Regions from separate parts of the Lentilactobacillus buchneri genome, predicted to be linked through region 4. Evidence: predicted binding sites of a transcription regulator. Region 4 holds the regulator's gene; each other region holds the start of a gene.
The links. The regulator LexA, encoded in region 4, represses DNA repair genes until DNA is damaged. The targets are predictions, from matches to a motif close to CNAACANNTGTTNG.
Positions count from the first base shown of each region.

Region 1 (4,759 bases), 200 kb from region 4:
TCGCTCGACATGACGTAGGAATTGGAATCCAAGTCCAACACCATTCGAAGCACCCTCAACCAACCCGGGTAAATCGGCAACTGCAAAATCACGGCCGTCATCTAATCTCACCATGCCAAGGTTAGGAACCAAGGTTGTAAAATGATACCCGGCAATCTTTGGCTTGGCGCTAGTGATAACCGATAACAGCGTCGATTTACCGGCGGACGGAAATCCAACCAGGCCGACATCTGCGAGCACCTTTAATTCGAGGCTCAAAGACACTTCCTGACCCGGTTCACCGTTTTCAGCAATTTCCGGGGCTGGATTAGTCGGGCTGGCAAAATGAATGTTTCCACGCCCGCCGCGGCCGGCTTTGGCAACCACTAATTCTTGATCCGGCTTAACCAGATCGCCAATGACTTCGCCCGTAACGGTATTGGTAACCGTCGTTCCCTCGGGAACAGGAATGACCAAATCGTCGGCACTTCGGCCGGTCATTGATTTGTTGGCGCCGTTCCCGCCATTCTTGGCTTTAAACTTTCGGTGGTATCGAAAGTCCATCAAGGTGTTCATACCAGAATCCACCTTAAAGATGACATTGCCACCGCGACCACCGTCACCTCCGGCAGGGCCGCCATTTGGAACATATTTTTCCCGTCGGAAGGCAACCATGCCATTTCCGCCGTTTCCAGCTTTTACATTAATCTTTACTTGATCAACAAACATCTTATCACCATTTAATTAATTCTAATTAATCCCAAGTCGTTAGTTACGTGTTCAATACTCTAGCAGTATACCGAGTTTCCTACATCAGGTCAAAATAATCTTGAGAAGAAAGCCCTTTCGAATCATTTTAATGCGTCAATTTTTTATCTTGATAATTGGTCACTTTTCGTTCTTCATCAATCTTACTCAATGAGAACTTGATTGTTTGCGCCACAGTCTCTGAAATCCCTAATTGACGCAATTCCTCAATTGGGGCATTTGAAATTTTCCTCAGCGATCCGAATTTCCGGAGAAGTTTGTTCCGTGTCTTGGGACCAACACCGGCAATCGAATCCAACCTGGAACTCAATGAGTTCTTTGTATGAACTTTATGATGATAGGTAATCGCAAATCGATGGACCTCATCTTGAATTCGCTGCAGCAGATAAAAGCCCTGACTCTTGGGATCCAACTGCAGTGGCGTGTCATTATCACCAAAAAGCAAATCGGCAGTTTGGTGATGCGTATTCTTAACCATCCCACCAACCGGAATATTCAATCCAAGTTCATTGACCAGGACATCCTTGACGGCGTTCATCTGGATGACCCCGCCATCCATTAAAATTAAGTCCGGCATCTCAGCGTGCTCTTTGAGCAGTCGGGTATACCGCCGGCGGATGACTTCTTTGGTGCTGGCGGCTTCATCTGCGTGATCGACGGTCTTTAATTTGTACTTTCGGTATAAATTCTTATTGGGCTGACCATCAACAAAGACCACCATTGCAGAGACCAGATCGGCTCCTTGAATATGAGAATGGTCAAATGCTTCAATTTTGTGCCCCGGCGCAATTCCCATTGCATCAGTGAGTTCTTTCATGGCCCCGGTCGTCTTGCTCTCATCAAGCTCTAACAGGCGGAATTTCTCCTCTAGGACCATCTGGGCATTCTTACCAGCCATCTCCAATAGATCGCGTTTCTGCCCTCTCTGGGGGGTTCTAACGGGAACATCTTCAACCACGTGACTAATCACATCTGTTGGCAGTGATTTGGGCACCAGAATCTCCTTAGGCAGAATCTGATTTTTCTGCTTATAAAATTGTGAGATAAAACTGACCATTTCTTCTTCAGGATCATCAATGATCGGAAAGAGACGTTTCTCACGTTTCATCAATCGTGATTGACGGATGAAGAAAACCTGAATCGAGAGCCAGCCTTTATCCATATAGTAATTAAAAATATCGCGAGGCGTATTATCGGTCGAAATAATTTTCTGTTTCTCAACGGTAATTTCAATGTACTTGATCAGATCTCGAATTTCTGCGGCCCGTTCATACTCCATCTTGGCAGCTGCTTTTTCCATTCTAGTCGTCAGCATCTGCTTGGCGTGAGACACATTGCCATTCAGAAACGACTTAATCCGTTTAATCTGCTTGGCGTACGTTTCTTCCGGAACCACTTTAAAGCAAGCCCCGAGGCACTGTCCCATATGATAATACAGGCAGGGCCGATTCTGAAATCCGTTGCAGCGGCGCAATGGATAGACCTTCTGCAGAAAGTTAACCGTCTCTTCAGCAGCATAGACGTTTGGATAAGGGCCAAAATAAAAACCGCCATCTTTGAGTAACGTATTGACGATTTTAATCTGAGGGTCCCGTTCATTCGTAATCTTAATGTAGGGGTACCCACCGTTTCCCTGTTTTAATTTGATGTTGAAGTATGGCCGATGCTTTTGAATCAAGGTGATTTCAAGCAGAAAAGCTTCTTTGTCACTCGAAACCACAATGTATTCGAAGTCGGCAATTTCGGAGACCAACCGGGCAGTTTTGCCTTCATGGCTGCTCTTAAAATAAGAACGAACCCGGTTCTTTAAGTTTTTGGCTTTTCCAACATAAATAATCTTGCCGTTAATGTCCTTCATCAGGTAACAGCCAGGCATGTCAGGCAGTAAAGCCAATTTATGTTCGATATATTCACTCGCCAAAAAACTCACTCCTTTCATAATATTCATCTAAAAATTATACATCGAATATATGTTTGGTTCAACCGATGTGTCCCAGAGAGTGTCTGACTTAGAGGGATCAAACCATTCTTTCATCCAACCAACATTCGCGGGATTTTCATAACCATCTGGTATCAATAGATTTTACAAGATTCGACAATGAATTTCATCTATCTGCCTCTTTTTACTTTGAACCAGGGATTGGACCTGATGTTTCTGCCAGGGCAATTTAAACAAGCAAAAAGATCGGCGACAATGAACCACATCTAGGTTCATCTCACCGATCTTTCTAATAGTTAAAAGCCTGCGTCATACATTTTGAATAATCTTTCCGATAAAGTCTTTGGCCCGCTCATTTTGCGGATTGTCAAACAACTCCTCGGGTTTATTTCGTTCCAAAATGTAGCCGTCGGCCATAAACCAAACCTCGTCGGCAACCTCTTTGGCAAATCCCATTTCGTGGGTCACAACAACCATCGTCATCCCTTCTTTCGCCAACTCGTTCATGACTTCAAGAACTTCACCGACCATTTCGGGATCCAAGGCACTGGTTGGTTCATCAAACAACATCACTTCCGGATTCATCGCCAATGCCCGGGCAATTGCCACCCGTTGTTGCTGACCGCCTGAAAGACTGCTTGGATAGGCGTCGGCCTTTTCAGCTAATCCGACCCGATCCAAGAGGTGCATGGCGATCTTTTGGGCTTCATCATCCTTCATGTGTTTAACCCGAATTGGTGCCAACTTCAGATTCTCAATCACCGTCATATTGGGGAATAAATTGAAGCTTTGAAATACCATTCCCATTCGCTCACGCAAGTTGATCAACTGTTTTTCATCAACATGAGTCAGATCGGTTCCTTCAAACTTCACTTCACCGGAGGTCGGTTTTTCCAATAAATTCAGGCAACGTAAAAAGGTACTTTTACCCGCACCGGATGGACCGATTACGCAGATAACTTCGCCGGATTTGACGGTCCCATTGATGTCTTTAAGAATTTCATTGTCACCAAATTTTTTATTTAAATGATTTACTTCAAGAATTTTCTTATCCTGCATGTTTCATCTTCCCTTCAAAATGGTTCAAGACTCTGGTCAATGCAAACGTCATGATGAAGTACAGCAGCATGGCGACGAAAATCGGCATGACACCACGATACGTATCCGCACGAACGATGTTTAATTGATAGATCAAATCGGTCACCCCAATAATCGAAACAATGGAGCTTTCCTTGATCAGGGAAATAAATTCATTCCCCAAAGCCGGCCAAATGTTCTTAAAGGCTTGCGGTAAAATAACAAAACGCATCAGGTCACCCTTTGACAAGCCCAAGCTGGCAGCGGCCTCGGTCTGGCCCTTGGCAACCGAATTGATCCCGCCACGGATAATTTCAGCAACGTAAGCGCCACTATTCAGTGATACGGCAATCATCCCTGAAATCAAAGCTGGAATATTGACGACAACCCCAATTCCAAAGTAAACGAATAAAACTTGAACCATTAATGGCGTGCCTCGAATAAATTCGGTGTAACTAATTGCCAGACCCCGAAGCCATTTCTGTTTGGAAAAACGCATCAGTGCCAGGATAACGCCAATCAGGACCCCAAAGAACGTCGAAACAATCGAGATCAGGATTGTGTACTCAACCCCTTTGGCAAAATACTTCCAATAATGGAACATGGAGGTATTTACTGTATTAACCTTCATATACTTGCCGGCGTCAGCCAGGTACTGTTCGGTGAGGTTCTGTTTTTTAATCTGGTCAATACTCTTATTGACGGCGGCAACTAAACTCCCGGACCCTTTTTTAAAGGCAATCGCAGCGCCAATTTCATTTTTGTTCAAATGATACCCGGATGAAATCATTTTTAGGCTGGGATCATTTTTCACATAAGCTTCGGCACTGGGCTTTTCAATTCCCAAAGCATCAATCTTATGAGTTTTGAGGGCCAGTACCAAGTCGGTTGACTTGTCCATCCCTTTAACGGTGGAATTGGGAATTTTTTTCTTGGCCAGACCATACTGCAAAGTACCGGTCTGGGCACCAATTGTTGCACCCCTCAAATTTTTGG
Region 1 is NZ_CP073066.1:2,066,131-2,070,889, reverse strand. Features, by position in the region: gene obgE (GTPase ObgE) at 1-708, opposite strand, end outside; gene uvrC (excinuclease ABC subunit UvrC) at 836-2,668, opposite strand; gene KE627_RS09820 (amino acid ABC transporter ATP-binding protein) at 2,996-3,745, opposite strand; gene KE627_RS09815 (ABC transporter substrate-binding protein/permease) at 3,735-4,759, opposite strand, start outside.
Region 1: uvrC (excinuclease ABC subunit UvrC) is a predicted target of LexA. The motif match lies at 2,711-2,724, and genes of this name have one in related genera.

Region 2 (4,759 bases), 1.1 Mb from region 4:
GCCTGCTACCCATGGATTTGGCTGTACATATTTGCCGGGCTGCGGTTCGTACTTTCGCCGATTAGCGCGATTTATTTTGCCTATGTCCTGGTTGTGTTTGCCACACTGGTGATTGCTTATTACAGTATGAAATTGGTTTCCAAGTCCAGCCGAATTTCATTTTATTTTGCCATCTTATATGGATTGACGACTTATTTGGTCATGGAAATTATCACCACTCAGTTTGGTGAATTTCTGGCCTACCCATTCATCCCACTGGCCTTTGCCGGTCTTTACGAAGTGATGTTTGACGACAGTAATCGTTGGTACCTGCTCACCATTGGGATTACCGGGATCATGTACGGCACCGACGACGTTGATTGTGGTCATCGCCTTATTGGTGTTTTACCTGGCCTTTTTCACCAAGCAGCCGGTTAAAGAACGGGCAGCTCGCTTGATGAAGATTGGCATCGCCGCCGTCTATAGTTTAATTTTGAGCCTGATCGTTTGGGGACCGATCGCGGTGTTGGCGATGAGCCAAAAATTGATGCGACCGAATCCGCAAACACTGTATGCAGATCCGCAAAGTTTGTTTACCTGGCTGAACCAGAGTCTGGCCAACAAAGGGATCGGCCTCATTTTATTGCTGGTGTTGATCTTTGGGGGATTCTTCATCAAACGGGTGCCGCCAATTGGTCGCTATGCCTACTTTAGTAGTTTGGTAACGTTGTTTGTGTTATCCAACTTGTTCCCATGGAATTTAATTCATCACATTCCATTGCTTAATGGAATCGAGGCCATTCAAAGTGGGCACCGCATTATTCCGGTTTTAGTGATGTTCATTGCCGCTTTTGGCAGTTATCTGTTGGCAACCCAGTTCAATCGTAGAACAATTGGCGTCAGTGCACTGGTGATTGTTGCAAGCCTTTGTCTGATTAATTCATTTGATTATTCAGCGATGTATTCAATGAACGTAGCTACCGATCAGAACCCGTATGATAATCAGTTCAACCGCACCAGTCAGCCTGAGTTAACCTACAAAGCAACGCCAACGCATCAAATTCCACGTTCCAACCTGAACCTGCAAAATTACAAGGTGAACAACCAGGATTATCAGAATCAGTTCCCAACCGATAACGGTTCCGGGCGGACCGATTACTTACCGGTGACGGCTGGAAAACACATTGATGATCTCGCCAACAAGGTGACCATTTTAAATGGACAGCGGTTTGAAATCGCCACGGCCAGTCTGCACCCAGGCAACAATTCCCTTGCTTATCAGCTGACCGTGCCGATGAAAGAGGGAACCAGATTGGACTTACCATTTGTCCACTATGCCGGGATGAATTACACGGTCAAATTCAATGGCAAAACCATCCAAAAGCCGGCAACTTCAAATCGGGGGACCTTTAAACTCACTATTCCACAAACCGTCAAGCAAGCTAAAATCAGCATTCAAAGCCGTGGAGTTAAATTCAATGGCTTGTTCACCGCTTTGTCGATTGTTGGCTGGCTGGGGTTGTTAGGCCTCGGACTGGTTAGGAAGTATCGAAAACGGATTAATTTGTCATAGTTAAATCATCAAAGGCGCCTCATTTCTGATTAGAGATGGGGCGCCTTTGATGATTCTAGTGTTATAAATGTTTATTCTTATTGTCCTGATCCTTTGAATATTTCGAAAAGAAATAAAAAATCCCAATCAGTGCAATGACGACGATCAATAATTGCAGCCACCAGATGATGCTGTACTGGACCGCATTACCAAGAAATAGGGACATCAAGCCCACGGCAGCCGCACAGATGCTCAGCCAAAATGCCGGCTCCCGATAGAAGTTATTGTTATATGACATTTTGCCATCTCCCTCAAAAAAACAAACAGACAGCCCGTAAATTCAGCTTAATTATAACCTGTTTGTTATTGTTGAGGGGAAATTATCACCCATCAATTCACGATTTGTTCTGGGATTGATTGCGTTGTTTGAGCGTCTTATTAATCCGGGTGATTTTGACATGACCAGAGAGGAAGACGATCAGCCAGGCCATAAGTTGCGAAATTCGGTCAATGAAAGCTGATTGCGCTAAAATAAAGGTAGAGTTGACGTTTAGAACGTGTGTTCGTATAATAGGCATATACATATCAGTTTCATTTGTCAGGAGGTGTCTTCATGAAACAGGAATCATTATTTGCCGGCAACCAGGACGGCAATCAGCCCTTAGCCAGCCGGGTCCGGCCAAAGACACTGGACCAATTTGTCGGTCAGCATCAGCTGGTTGGCAAAGGCAAAGTTCTGAGAGAAATTATTGAAAGTGACCAGTTGCCCTCAATTATTTTCTGGGGACCGCCTGGTGTTGGCAAGACAACTTTGGCGGAGATCATTGCCAAAAAAACGCAGGCCAAGTTTGTCACTTTCAGTGCCGTCACCAGCGGCATCAAAGAAATCAGAGAGATTATGAAAGACGCCGAGGCGAACCGCGAGATGGGCGGCAAGACAATTGTTTTCGTTGATGAAATTCACCGATTCAATAAAGCCCAGCAAGATGCCTTTTTGCCATTTGTGGAGCGGGGCAGCATTACTCTGATCGGGGCAACGACGGAAAACCCATCGTTTGAGATCAATTCCGCCTTGTTATCACGGTGTAAAGTATTCGTGCTGCAACCTTTGGAGACCGATGACATCGTTCAGCTAATTCATCAGACGCTGAAAAATCCAGCAGCCTTTCCAAAAGAAACGATTGAGATTGACGATCAAGCGGTTAAAGAAGTTGCCGAATTTGCCAATGGCGATGCCAGAGTTGCCTTAAACACCTTGGAAATGGCTGTTAACAACAGTCCCAAGCAGGATGGCAAGGTGACCGTGTCGACCGACAATCTCCACCAGTTGATGAATACCAAGTCATTTCTGTACGATAAACACGGCGAGGAGCACTACAACATTATTTCTGCGCTGCATAAATCAATGCGAAATAGCGACCCGGACGCCGCCGTATATTGGCTGACGCGGATGTTAAGTGGCGGCGAAGATCCCTTGTATATCGCCCGCCGAATGGTCCGGTTTGCCAGTGAGGACATTGGTTTGGCTGATACTAACGCCTTGAACGTGGCAATTAATGTATTTCAGGCCTGCCAATTTTTGGGGATGCCGGAATGTAACGTCCATTTGACGGAGTGCGCGATTTACTTGTCCTTGGCCCCCAAGTCCAATGCGGTTTATAAGGCCACCCTGGGTGCTGAAACCGACGTCAAGCACTCGATTAACGAGCCGGTGCCGCTGCAACTGCGCAATGCGCCAACCTCGTTGATGTCCAAGCTGGGTTATGGCAAGGGCTATCAATATGCTCACGAAGCCAAAGATAAGTTGACTAATATGCAGACAATGCCGGATTCTCTGGTTGGCCACACGTATTATGAACCGACCGAGCAAGGCAATGAAGTCCGCTTCAAAAAACGTTTGGAACAAATCAAAGCATGGGAAAAAGCCCATAGAAAGTGATGTGAAACCATGGCACAATTTAAGTTGATCAAAGGAGATATTACCACGATGCAGGTTGATGCGATCGTGAATGCCGCTAATACCGCTTTGAGCGGTGGTGGCGGCGTTGATGGGGCAATCCATCGCGCAGCTGGTCCAGAGTTCGACGAGGCCTGCCGCAAGCTCAACGGCTGTCCAACAGGAGAAGCCAAAGTCACACCCGGGTTTAGATTACCGGCGAAATTTGTGATTCACACCCCCGGGCCAATTTGGCGTGGCGGACATAACAATGAACCGCAATTGCTGCGAAATTCGTATGTGAATAGCCTCAAACGGGCAGTTGAAAATCATTGCCAAACGGTCGCTTTTCCCTCGATTAGCACGGGGGTCTATGACTTTCCACTTGATAAGGCCGCTAAGATTGCCATTGACGCCATTCGAACGTTTGACGCGCCACTTGATGTCACGATGGTGTGTTTTGATACTGGGACGTATGATGCCTACCAAAGAGCACTGGCTAACTAACAAAATCCTGAAGTTCAGCTCAATAACTGAATTTCAGGATTTTCTTATCTAAATATCATTGACTTTAAATTAGAACACCATTAAAATTTTACTAATGCAATAACAGAGTGTGCCAAAAGGCGTTTTTGCTTCCGCCACGTAGGCTTGGCATTTCATGGCCGGCGTAGCATAACCTAGAATGGCTTTTTTAGCTGAAAGCTCGGAAAGTTATTCGTAGTTATGCATAGGAAGCGGCCTTTTGGCACACGTTTTCAGCTACATAAAATAAAAACAAAGAAGGAGTGTGTTAAATGAATGGTGATTTAACTGTTTCTGCCGCTTCAAAGGATACATTGCCAACGGTATTTGGATACATAGGAATTGGTGTGGCTTTCGGCATTGTCGGTAAAGCCGCGGGATTAAGCCCACTGTTGGTGACGTTGATGTCCATTATTACATATGCTGGGTCGGCACAGTTCGTCATTGTCAGCATGCTGGTGACCCACAGTCCCATTTTTTCAATTATTTTTTCCGTTTTTTTGGTCAACTCGCGGATGATTCTGATGAGCACAACTTTGGCCTCTTATTTTAAGCATGACAGCATGTTTAAGAATATTTTGGTTGGGACACTGCTGACGGATGAAAGTTTTGCTTTAGGGATGAACAAGCTGAATTATTCTGACAATCATCTGAACTTCGCTTGGTTCAATACCGCCAACGTCATTTCTTACATGACTTGGATTCTTTCTTCGTTGGTTGGCGCGGTTCTAGGGAATTTCATCAGCAATCCTGAAAAATTCGGCTTG
Region 2 is NZ_CP073066.1:859,702-864,460, reverse strand. Features, by position in the region: gene KE627_RS04250 (hypothetical protein) at 287-1,552, shown strand; gene KE627_RS04245 (NfeD family protein) at 1,614-1,829, opposite strand; gene KE627_RS04240 (replication-associated recombination protein A) at 2,145-3,470, shown strand; gene KE627_RS04235 (O-acetyl-ADP-ribose deacetylase) at 3,480-3,974, shown strand; gene KE627_RS04230 (AzlC family ABC transporter permease) at 4,265-4,759, shown strand, end outside.
Region 2: KE627_RS04240 (replication-associated recombination protein A) is a predicted target of LexA. The motif match lies at 2,084-2,097, and genes of this name have one in related genera.

Region 3 (4,759 bases), 180 kb from region 4:
TGATCCTTGAACATTGAGGTTGGCGAAAAATGAAAAACGTTATATGCCAAGTCAAAAACAGCTTCATGGGTTTCATAGTTCACCGGCTTCAGACTTAGGATAGTTTCATCCGGATTCATATCTGGGGCTGCATTAATCAATTTCATCAGCGACTTCTGAGACATTGCCACTTGCGTTTTGGTTAAATAGCCGTGCCAAATATACCCCGTTATTGTTTTGCTTTTATTGGCAACATAATAGTAGACTGCCGTTTTACCATTCGGTTTTCTGACGGTCACCCGTTTAGTAGCGTAGAAGATCGTTTCCGGATAATTTTTAGCGCTGTGAAGTTTTTGCGTTAGCGTTTTATCCCCATAAATAATCCCTTTGGCTGCTCGATAGGCTGTGCTTTTCTGGGGAGTGACCCGGACAATTTTTGCCGCTGTGGTTTTTGCATCAGCCGAGGTTGCGGCAACATCAATCATCAATGCTAACGAAAGCAGTCCGACTGCCAGCAACGTTAATTTTTTTACGACCCGACTCATTTGAACGTGCCTCCTCAAAGCTGCAAGTGTTTCCATTAATATACCATATCCGATTGATAATTTGCTACTTATGGCCTTGGCAGGTTCTCAGAAGTTGTGACCGTGGATTTTATCAGTGGTAATCTCCGGCATTGGTTCTACCAGATGGGTCGTATCCCTGTATTCGATGCTTAGATGACTCATGTTTTTAAGGTCGGAGAGAACCTGCTGATATTTGTGGGGATCGTGAACCAACGCTAATAACTCATGTGAGCGGACCAACTTGGTTTTTAATTTCCGACTATAAATGAAGAAGTAATAGCGGTCATTAAAATGGTTGTCGACGATCACCAACCAGTATTGGTAGTTGGGAAGTCGCTTGAAGTATTGGTGGTACTTGTCAATTAGTTCTCTTGATTCTGCCAGCATGGTGAAGACCTCCTTGAGATAAATCGTTAAGCTTGATGACCGCCAACCAAACCGGCACGGTCGATTGCAGTGCCGCCTTTGGTTTTGGACGAAGCTCTGATTAGTGCTTTGTAACCGTATTTTTTGCGGATAATGTCGATGGTTTGCTCCAATTTTTCCTTATCCAAGGTAGTGATGGGATCCTCAAACAGGCTGAAGCGGGTTTCACGCTTTTTTGAAAGCCGATTGCAACGAACCCCGACGTTACGAACTGCGCTGCCGTCCCATTTACTTTCCAATAAATAGTGGACGGCATTGGCAATGCTTTTGGTTGAGTTGGTGGGTTCAACGTGCATTTGGGCTGAGAAGTGGGTTCGTCCCTGCTTGTCTGTGGTGGCCATCCCGATGAAAATACTGACGACTTCAGCGACGACGTTGTTTTTTCGCAGGCGGGTCGCGACTTGATCGGCAATTTCACCGAAAACAGTTTTTAGATCACCCAATTCCGTGTAGTCGCGCATTAATACCTGTGAATTGCCGTAACCTTTATTGTCTGAACGGGGAAGATAACGCTTCTCAAGGTTGGAGTAGTCAATGCCCCACGCGTGGTAGTAAAGCTGTTCACCCATGACACCAAATTTCTTCTTTAACAGGTTAACGTCGGCGTGGGCCAGTTCTTTAATGGTATAAATGCCCAACTGATTGAGTTTGACGGCGGTGTGGCTGCCAATTCCCCACATATCGGCAAGATCTGGAATCTGCCAAATAGTATCGGGGACGTCGGCGTAGTCCCATTCGGCCTGCCAAGGCTCTTTTTTCTTGGCGGCGTTATCCAGGGCCAGTTTGGCCAGCAGGGGATTTTGTCCGATGCCAATCGTCGTGACAATGCCGGTTGCTTTAAAAACTTTGTCTTGAATCAATTTGGCAATTTGGGCATTGGAACCAAATAATTTGTGGCTGTGGCTGACATCGATGAAGCTCTCATCAATAGAATAGGGGAACCAGTGAATATCATCGGTAAACTGACGGTAGATGCGGTTGATTCGGTAGTTAAGGGCAACGTAATCGGCCATGTGCGGTTCCACCATTTCGATATCCATCTGATCATTGACTTCAAATCGTCGAGTCCCCAGTTTGACACCAAAGTTTTTCTTGGTGTAGGGACTGGCAGCTAAAATGAGTCCACCGGAGGATTCTTCGCGGCTCATGACGGCAATTTTGGTGGAAAGGGGATGCTCCCCGCGCTTGATGGCCTCAGTGGAGGCAAAAAAAGACTTGCAGTCAATGCACATAATGTCGTGGCTGGGCAAAAGGCTGGGATTATCAAGAGGTGTTTGCATAAGGATCACCTGCGATTGGAAAAGTTTTATTGAGTATCTATATAATACGAACATTTGTTTGGTGTGTCAAGAAGAACAGAGCGCGGACCAAGCCGGTTAGCTTCTGAGCATTTATGTAATCACGAGTGTTGATGCGGGTTGGGCATCAATACTCGTGATTGGATAAAGCGGAGGAAGCTGGCTTGGGGAGCGCATTTTGAAAACAGAGCGCGACGAGACCCGTTTAGGGCCCAGAACATAAGTGAGGAATGCCAATGATGAACGGTCTGGGTTCATCGTTGGCATTCCTCACTTATGTGGCCGGGCCCTGGGTCGTCGGAGCGCATTTTCAAGGCCGAAGGGAGCAGTAAATATAATAAGCGCAACAAACCTGGTGGAAGCTAGCCCAAAATAACATGGGAAAAGGAAGTTGATTTATGTATAAGGAAATTGTATCTGGGTAGAACTAACCCCAAAAAGATCAGTAACTCCACAAAAAAGCGCCCCTCCCAAGTTTTCCGCCTTGAGAAGAGCCGCTTCAATTTCATTTTTATCAATTATCATCAATTTCATCAATATTTCAAAAATAATCAGACGCTAATTTGCTGCTTAAAAAATATCTGAGTTAATCACCTGCAACTTTCAAGAACACAGCGCCAAGCCCCTTATCAAAGGTTGCTTTCCAGTCGCCATTGCTGAGTGATTCAGGTAGTAGGAAGGTACCGCTTGAAACACGTTGACCAGCTTGTAGCGGCATTCCTTGTGATTCGAGTTTTTCAACCAGCCAGTGTAAGGATTTTAACGGATTGCCCAACACTTCTGATGAAGCGCCGTCCTTTAGCTTCTTGCCGTCATGGAATAGTTCACATTTAACGTTGGCTAGATCATCGACGTTGTCAAATAGGAGATTGGTATCTTTTTCATCACCGTAGACGACGTAACCACCAACAGCAGCATCGGACATGACCATATATTTGGATAGGCTTGGGAACCAGTCACTGAAGCGTGAATCAGGTACTTCGACAGCTGGGGCAACCTTGGTCTTTCTCATGAGATCTTCTAAAGAATCTTTGCTGCTGAGATCTTCTTTAGCAGTAAAGAGCATTTCAACTTCAGCAAGTGGTTCCATGAGTTCGCCACGGTGAAGGGTAACTGGGGATTGTAGGAAATGGCTCTTAACCTGGGCACCATATAGTGGTGAGTCGGAGTCAAACATATCTTGAGTTTGCTTACTGGTAAGCGATACTTTGTAGCCGCCAACGTCTTCCTGCTTGAGTTGGGTTAGTCGTCTTTGAACCCGATAGGCTGACTTTTCATCCTTAACGACACCATCGTAGTCGGACTCTTTTAATGGCTTGTGTGTCTCGTAAGCGTTAAATAATTTGTTTGCTAATTCATTTTCCTTAGTTGTTAATTCCATCGTTGCTTGTTCATCCATAAGCGTTTCCTCCATAAATTGTATTTAATCTGTGGATCCTCAACTGTATGTACAGTGAGGACCACTCAGTGACGTGAAATATATGTGTTGTTATGTCAATGGCACTATGTCGGTTAAAATTATGTGTTTGCAAAATCTGAATCTGACCAGGGTTTTCATTGGAGCTGCTAATCACCGATTCCATAAGTCCTCACCACCTTAAATAATTAATTAAATTCAAATAAAAAGGCGTCCTCCAACTACCCGAAAATGGATAGTTAAAAGGACGCCTATTGCGCGGTACCACCTTAATTTGTAGTGCTATTACTAGCATTACCTCACACGTACAGCTTTCGCGATACGCTGACACAATAATGGGTGCACCCAATGCGATCTACTAAAACTTTGATCACATAGCTCGGAGATGATAATCATCTAAGGACGTAAATTGCTTCGCACCAACCAGCAACTCTCTTATTACGAACGGAAAATGACGTTTCTCTTCATCGCTTTTTAATTTGAATTTAATGATTGTCATTAATTTACACCCTGTTATTTTGATTGTCAACAGCAAATTTGAAATTAATTATTCTTTGTTGGGATTTTCTCGAATCACGCGGGCAGGATTGCCGGCAATGATGAGGTTATCTCCAAATGATTTGGTGACGGTTGAATTAGCGCCAACGATGACATTGTTGCCAAGCGTAACGCCGGGGAGAATCACCGATCCGCCGCCAACCCAAACGTCATTGCCCAAAGTCACCGGTTTGCCCAGACCCACAAAGTTCGCCCGTTGTTTGGGATCAAGGGGATGATAAGCAGCGTAAATTTGCACGTGTGGAGCCAGCATGCAGTGATTACCAATTGTCACCGGTGCAATATCCAAGATGACGTTATCGTAGTTACAAATAAAGTTATCGCCAACGTGAATATTGTAGCCAAAGTCACAGCGGAAGTTCGGTTGAACCCAGGGGTCTTTTCCGACTGAGCCAAACAGTTTGCGGACCAGGGCCTCTTTTTCCGCACCGGCAGTGTCGTCCAGTTCATTCATCATCTTACATAAGCGGCGGGCTTTAGTTTCGTCGTTGGTTAATTCGGGATCCATCACCAAG
Region 3 is NZ_CP073066.1:2,095,506-2,100,264, forward strand. Features, by position in the region: gene KE627_RS09990 (matrixin family metalloprotease) at 1-524, opposite strand, end outside; gene KE627_RS09995 (hypothetical protein) at 612-932, opposite strand; gene KE627_RS10000 (Y-family DNA polymerase) at 959-2,251, opposite strand; gene KE627_RS10005 (2-keto-4-pentenoate hydratase) at 2,856-3,668, opposite strand; T-box leader at 3,927-4,163, opposite strand; gene KE627_RS10010 (sugar O-acetyltransferase) at 4,234-4,759, opposite strand, start outside.
Region 3: KE627_RS10000 (Y-family DNA polymerase) is a predicted target of LexA. The motif match lies at 2,299-2,312, and genes of this name have one in related genera.

Region 4 (4,759 bases):
GACTGTGTATGCCGGTAAAAAACGCATTCCGGCCGCCAAACGATTTATTGAGCGCCTGCAGAAGGCCAATATTCCATTTTTATTTGTGACGAATAATTCCACTCAGCTCCCCAGAGACGTGGTTAAGAACCTGGCTGATAACCATGATATTCACGTCAAACCGGAAAATGTCTATACATCAGGGATGGCGACGGTTGATTACATGAATGAGCATCGTAGTGGGGATGCTTCATCTGTTTACATCGTTGGTGAAATGGGCTTGAAACAAGTTATCTTAGCCAACGATTATCGTTTGGAAGCCGATCATCCGGATTACGTGGTCGTGGGGCTGGATTCAGACCTAACCTATGAAAAGCTTTCAGAGGCCGTCTTAGCCATTCGAAGCGGTTCGACGTTCATTGGTACCAACCCCGATACAAACATTCCCAAAGAGCGTGGAATGATGCCTGGAGCCGGTTCGGTTGTGAAGTTTGTCGAGTATGCCACCCAAGTTGAACCGATCATGATTGGCAAGCCCAAAGCCAGAATTATTGAAAGTGCCATTAAAAAAATTGGCCTTGAACAGTCTGACGTCGTGATGGTCGGGGATAATTACAACACGGATATTAAAGCTGGGATTAATGCCGGAGTCGATACGCTCTTGGTTTATACCGGACTTTCGACAAAGCAACAGGTTGCCAAAGAATCGGTTCAGCCGACTCACCAGATTGACTCACTTGATGATTGGCGGTTATAAATGTGAAAATGCTTGGAAAACAAATTGGCTATGGCACTTTAATCATATTGGGGTGCCTTGCCCTCGCCATCTTTTTGACTGTCAACAGTGTTTGGCTGTTTGACCTCAATATTAATCCGCTCAAATTAGCTGCGGCTACCGGTCGCACTGCTAGCCAGATGCATCATGATTATGTCAGGATTATCGCCTATTTACAGTTGCCGTGGATTCCTTCTTTAAAGCTGGATTACTTCTTCAGTTCTGCAAAGGGACTGCAGCACTTTCGGGACGTTAAAGGGTTGATCCTGTTCAACAATTTTGTTGGGCTGATTTTAGTGCCGACTGGTGCCTACCTACTGCATCGGCTCAACAAAAAATCACTAACTTGGCTGTTGATGACGCCAATTAAGGTCGTCACCACAGTTTCGTTAGTGATTATCGCGTTGATGTTTGTTAATTTTGACCAGGTATTTGTGGCATTTCATGAAGTATTATTTAGAAACCAGGACTGGATTTTTGACCCGAACACCGATCCGGTGATTAACATGCTGCCGGATACGTTTTTCTTGGAATGCTTTCTACTGTTCTTTGTCCTATTTTTTGGTGGGTTGGCAGTCATCTACTGGCTTGGCCGCAGATCACTGAAACAGCACTAATTATTCTGGTGCTTTCATCAAAATCCAAAGCAGTAGGTATGCGATGATTCCCGGGAAGAATGGGGTAAATGCCAGAATGACAAATACGACCCGTGCCAAAGTGGGATCCCATTGAAAGTGCTCAGCCAAGCCACCAATGACGCCGGCAAGCACCTTGTTTGTTGCGGAACGATGGATATTAATTTTCATAATCATCATCTCCATATTTTAATTTAAGTATAAGCTTACTATAACCAATTCGCATTTGCATTGCAATTATGCTATATTATTATGTTGTATAAAGGAAATAACTAGGAGAATTTTAATGTTAACTATTAATGTCAATGGAAATCTAGGAAACCAACAAGTTGTTCTTTCTGATAATTCGGTTGGGACGTTGACTGGTGCCAGAGTTTTCGGCTCAGCCTTGAGCGGTAATCAAGTTGTTCAATGGACCTTTATCTCAACCGGCCATCAGCATGAAGGCTTTGTCTATGCGGGTCCATTACTGGAAGGCTTAGTGATCCAGTCGATGAACGGCAATGACACCTACCAAATTCATTTTACGAATAAATAATCATTAACAATCAGCGGCATACATAATGAGACTGGATATTGCACCTAAAATATTCGGTCTCATTCTTTCTTAAAGGAGAGTATTATGACAATTGGAATCGACAAAATGGGTTTCTTTACTTCTGATTACTATTTGGATATGGCAGATTTGGCAAATGCCCGCGGGGAAGATCCCAATAAATATTTGATTGGGATTGGACAGAAGAACCAGGCGGTAATCCCGCCAACACAAGACGTGGTCACGATGGCTGCCAATGCTGCCGCCAAGATTTTAAGCGATGACGATAAACAAGCAATTGATATGGTGATCTTTGGAACTGAAACCGGTGTTGACAACTCCAAGTCAGCGGCCATCTATGTTCAGTCGTTGCTTGGAATATCCAACTCCGCCAGATCGTTTGAAATTAAGCAAGCCTGTTATGGTGGTACGGCCGGCGTTCAGATGGCTTTCGATCATATTGCAATGCATCCTGAAAGTAAAGTGTTGGTCTTGGCAGCAGACATTGCCCGATATGGGATTGGAACAGCTGGTGAGGTCACCCAAGGCGGCGGGGCAATTGCCATGCTGATGAGTCAGGATCCAAAAATTTTAGCTTTGGACAATCAAAGTGCGTTTTACTCAGAAAATATTATGGATTTTTGGCGGCCGTTTTACCGTCGTGATGCAATTGTCGACGGGCATTACTCAACGGATATTTATATCGATTTCTTCAACCAAACATTTAAAGATTACTCTGCGAAATATCAACGGACGCTGAGTGATTTTTCCGCGATGGCTTTTCATCTGCCATTCACCAAGATGGGCCTAAAAGCGCTTCGGACGGTTATCGATGATGGTGCTCACTCACAACAGCTGCTCAAAGAATTCGATCATTCTAAAAAGTATAATGCCCTCGTCGGTAATCTCTATACCGGGTCACTCTACTTAAGCTTGTTATCACTACTGGCCAACTCCAAAACGCTTCAGCCAGGTGATCGAATTGGTTTGTTTAGTTATGGATCGGGAGCTCAAGGGGAATTTTACAGTGGTACAATTGCCCCTGAAATCCAACCGCAGAGCCTTGCCGGCCAGGTTGAACAAGTGATTGCCAACCGAACGAGGCTGTCTGTTCCTGAGTATGAAGCGATGTATGCAAATGGATTGCCAAACGCCGGTGGAGATGTTACATTTGATGCTGCCGATGATGACAGTCGATTCGTGTTGCTTGGCAGACAGGCCGACCAGCTGGTTTATCGAGATCAACAGGCATAATATTGATGGTAGAAGGGCTCGTTGGGCATTGCCGAAAAGTCCTGGACCAGAACTCAGGGTAAAAGAAAGGGACTGTTAGCAGAACAGTCCTTAGGTAGAAATAATTATGAAATATCGCTGCGGTACAAACTGACCACTTTTCCCAAAATGCTGACCTTGGTCAAAATAATGGGCGCCATGGTATCGTTTTCTGGCTGTAGTCGGTAATGATCGCTTTCCTTGAAGAACCGTTTGCAGGTTGCTTCATTTTCATCGGTCATCGCAATGACAATGTCACCGTTATCGGCGCTTTCCTGTTTGCGGACAACCACATAGTCCCCATCGAGAATGCCGGCGTTAATCATACTTTCGCCCCGAATTTGCAGCATAAATAATGGTTGATCACTGTGTGCCAGAGCAGGCGGGAGCGGGAAGTAGTCGGTGGCTTCCTGAACAGCTAAGATCGGTTCACCGGCAGTCACAGTTCCTAAAACCGGAATCTGTTTTTGCTGCGGCTGCATACCCAGGACATCCAAGCCACTACTGGTGACTTCCAGCGCGCGGGGTTTGGCTGGATCTTTCACGATATAGCCTTTCCGCTCAAGTCGAGCAATATGGCCATGTACCGTGGAGGTTGAGGATAGATGAACGGCTTCACCAATTTCTCTGACCGTTGGTGGATAGCCCTGCTCATTAACCCGTTCCCAGATGAAGTGAAGGATCTGGTATTGTTTACTTTGGGGATCATTGGTCGTTTTTGACATTTTAGACACCTCATAAGTCTTTGTTTAATACCTAAATCATATCATAACCTGGGTCACATTTCAAAACACACGTTCGCGTAACTATCAATAATTGTGTTATTATAGTCGATATGGAGGAATTTTAATGAACGAACAAGAGAAAAAAGAATTGCAATCAAAAATCGGTGACGATGTTTTCAAAGAACTCATCCCAAGAATTAATGAACTGGCCCACAAAGCAAAAAATGAGGGCTTATCTGAAGTTGAAAAGTTGGAACAGGCTGATTTGCGTAAAAAATACGTTGCTCACTTCCGTGAAAACTTCAAAAAACAGATTGAAATGATGAAAGTTTATGATAAGAATGGCAAGGAAGTGACGCCCGGAAAAGTCAGGGAAGTCCAACGTCACAAAGGTCTTCGGGACGATTAGGGGGCAGTTTTCCCCTAAGAATCGGGATTTTGTTGATTAGCCCTTTAATTCTATGGCATAATTGTGTAAAATTACTTAGTGATATGATAAAGGAGGCCTTGTCTTGGCAACTTGGATTTGGATATTAATCGTTGTGTTAGCCTTGATCTTGGGCTTGGTTGGTGGCTTTTACGGTGCTCGGAAGTATATGGAAAAGTACCTCAAAGAAAACCCACCATTCAGCGAAGATCAATTGCGCCAACTGATGATACAAATGGGTCAAAAACCTTCCCAAAAGAAATTAAATCAAATGATGCATTCGATGCAAAACCAAACTGGTAAAAATTAGAATGTTTCAATGACAAAAAGTCCCCACCAACTTGGTGAGGGCTTTTTGTCATTTCACTTACTCTTCTTTTTTTGATACATCAACGTATTTAAAATCCGGAT
Region 4 is NZ_CP073066.1:2,270,921-2,275,679, forward strand. Features, by position in the region: gene KE627_RS10885 (TIGR01457 family HAD-type hydrolase) at 1-736, shown strand, start outside; gene KE627_RS10890 (TIGR01906 family membrane protein) at 745-1,371, shown strand; gene KE627_RS10895 (PspC domain-containing protein) at 1,372-1,560, opposite strand; gene KE627_RS10900 (hypothetical protein) at 1,676-1,927, shown strand; gene KE627_RS10905 (hydroxymethylglutaryl-CoA synthase) at 2,012-3,178, shown strand; gene lexA (transcriptional repressor LexA) at 3,283-3,921, opposite strand; gene KE627_RS10915 (DUF896 domain-containing protein) at 4,046-4,330, shown strand; gene KE627_RS10920 (YneF family protein) at 4,434-4,658, shown strand; gene KE627_RS10925 (lysophospholipid acyltransferase family protein) at 4,716-4,759, opposite strand, start outside.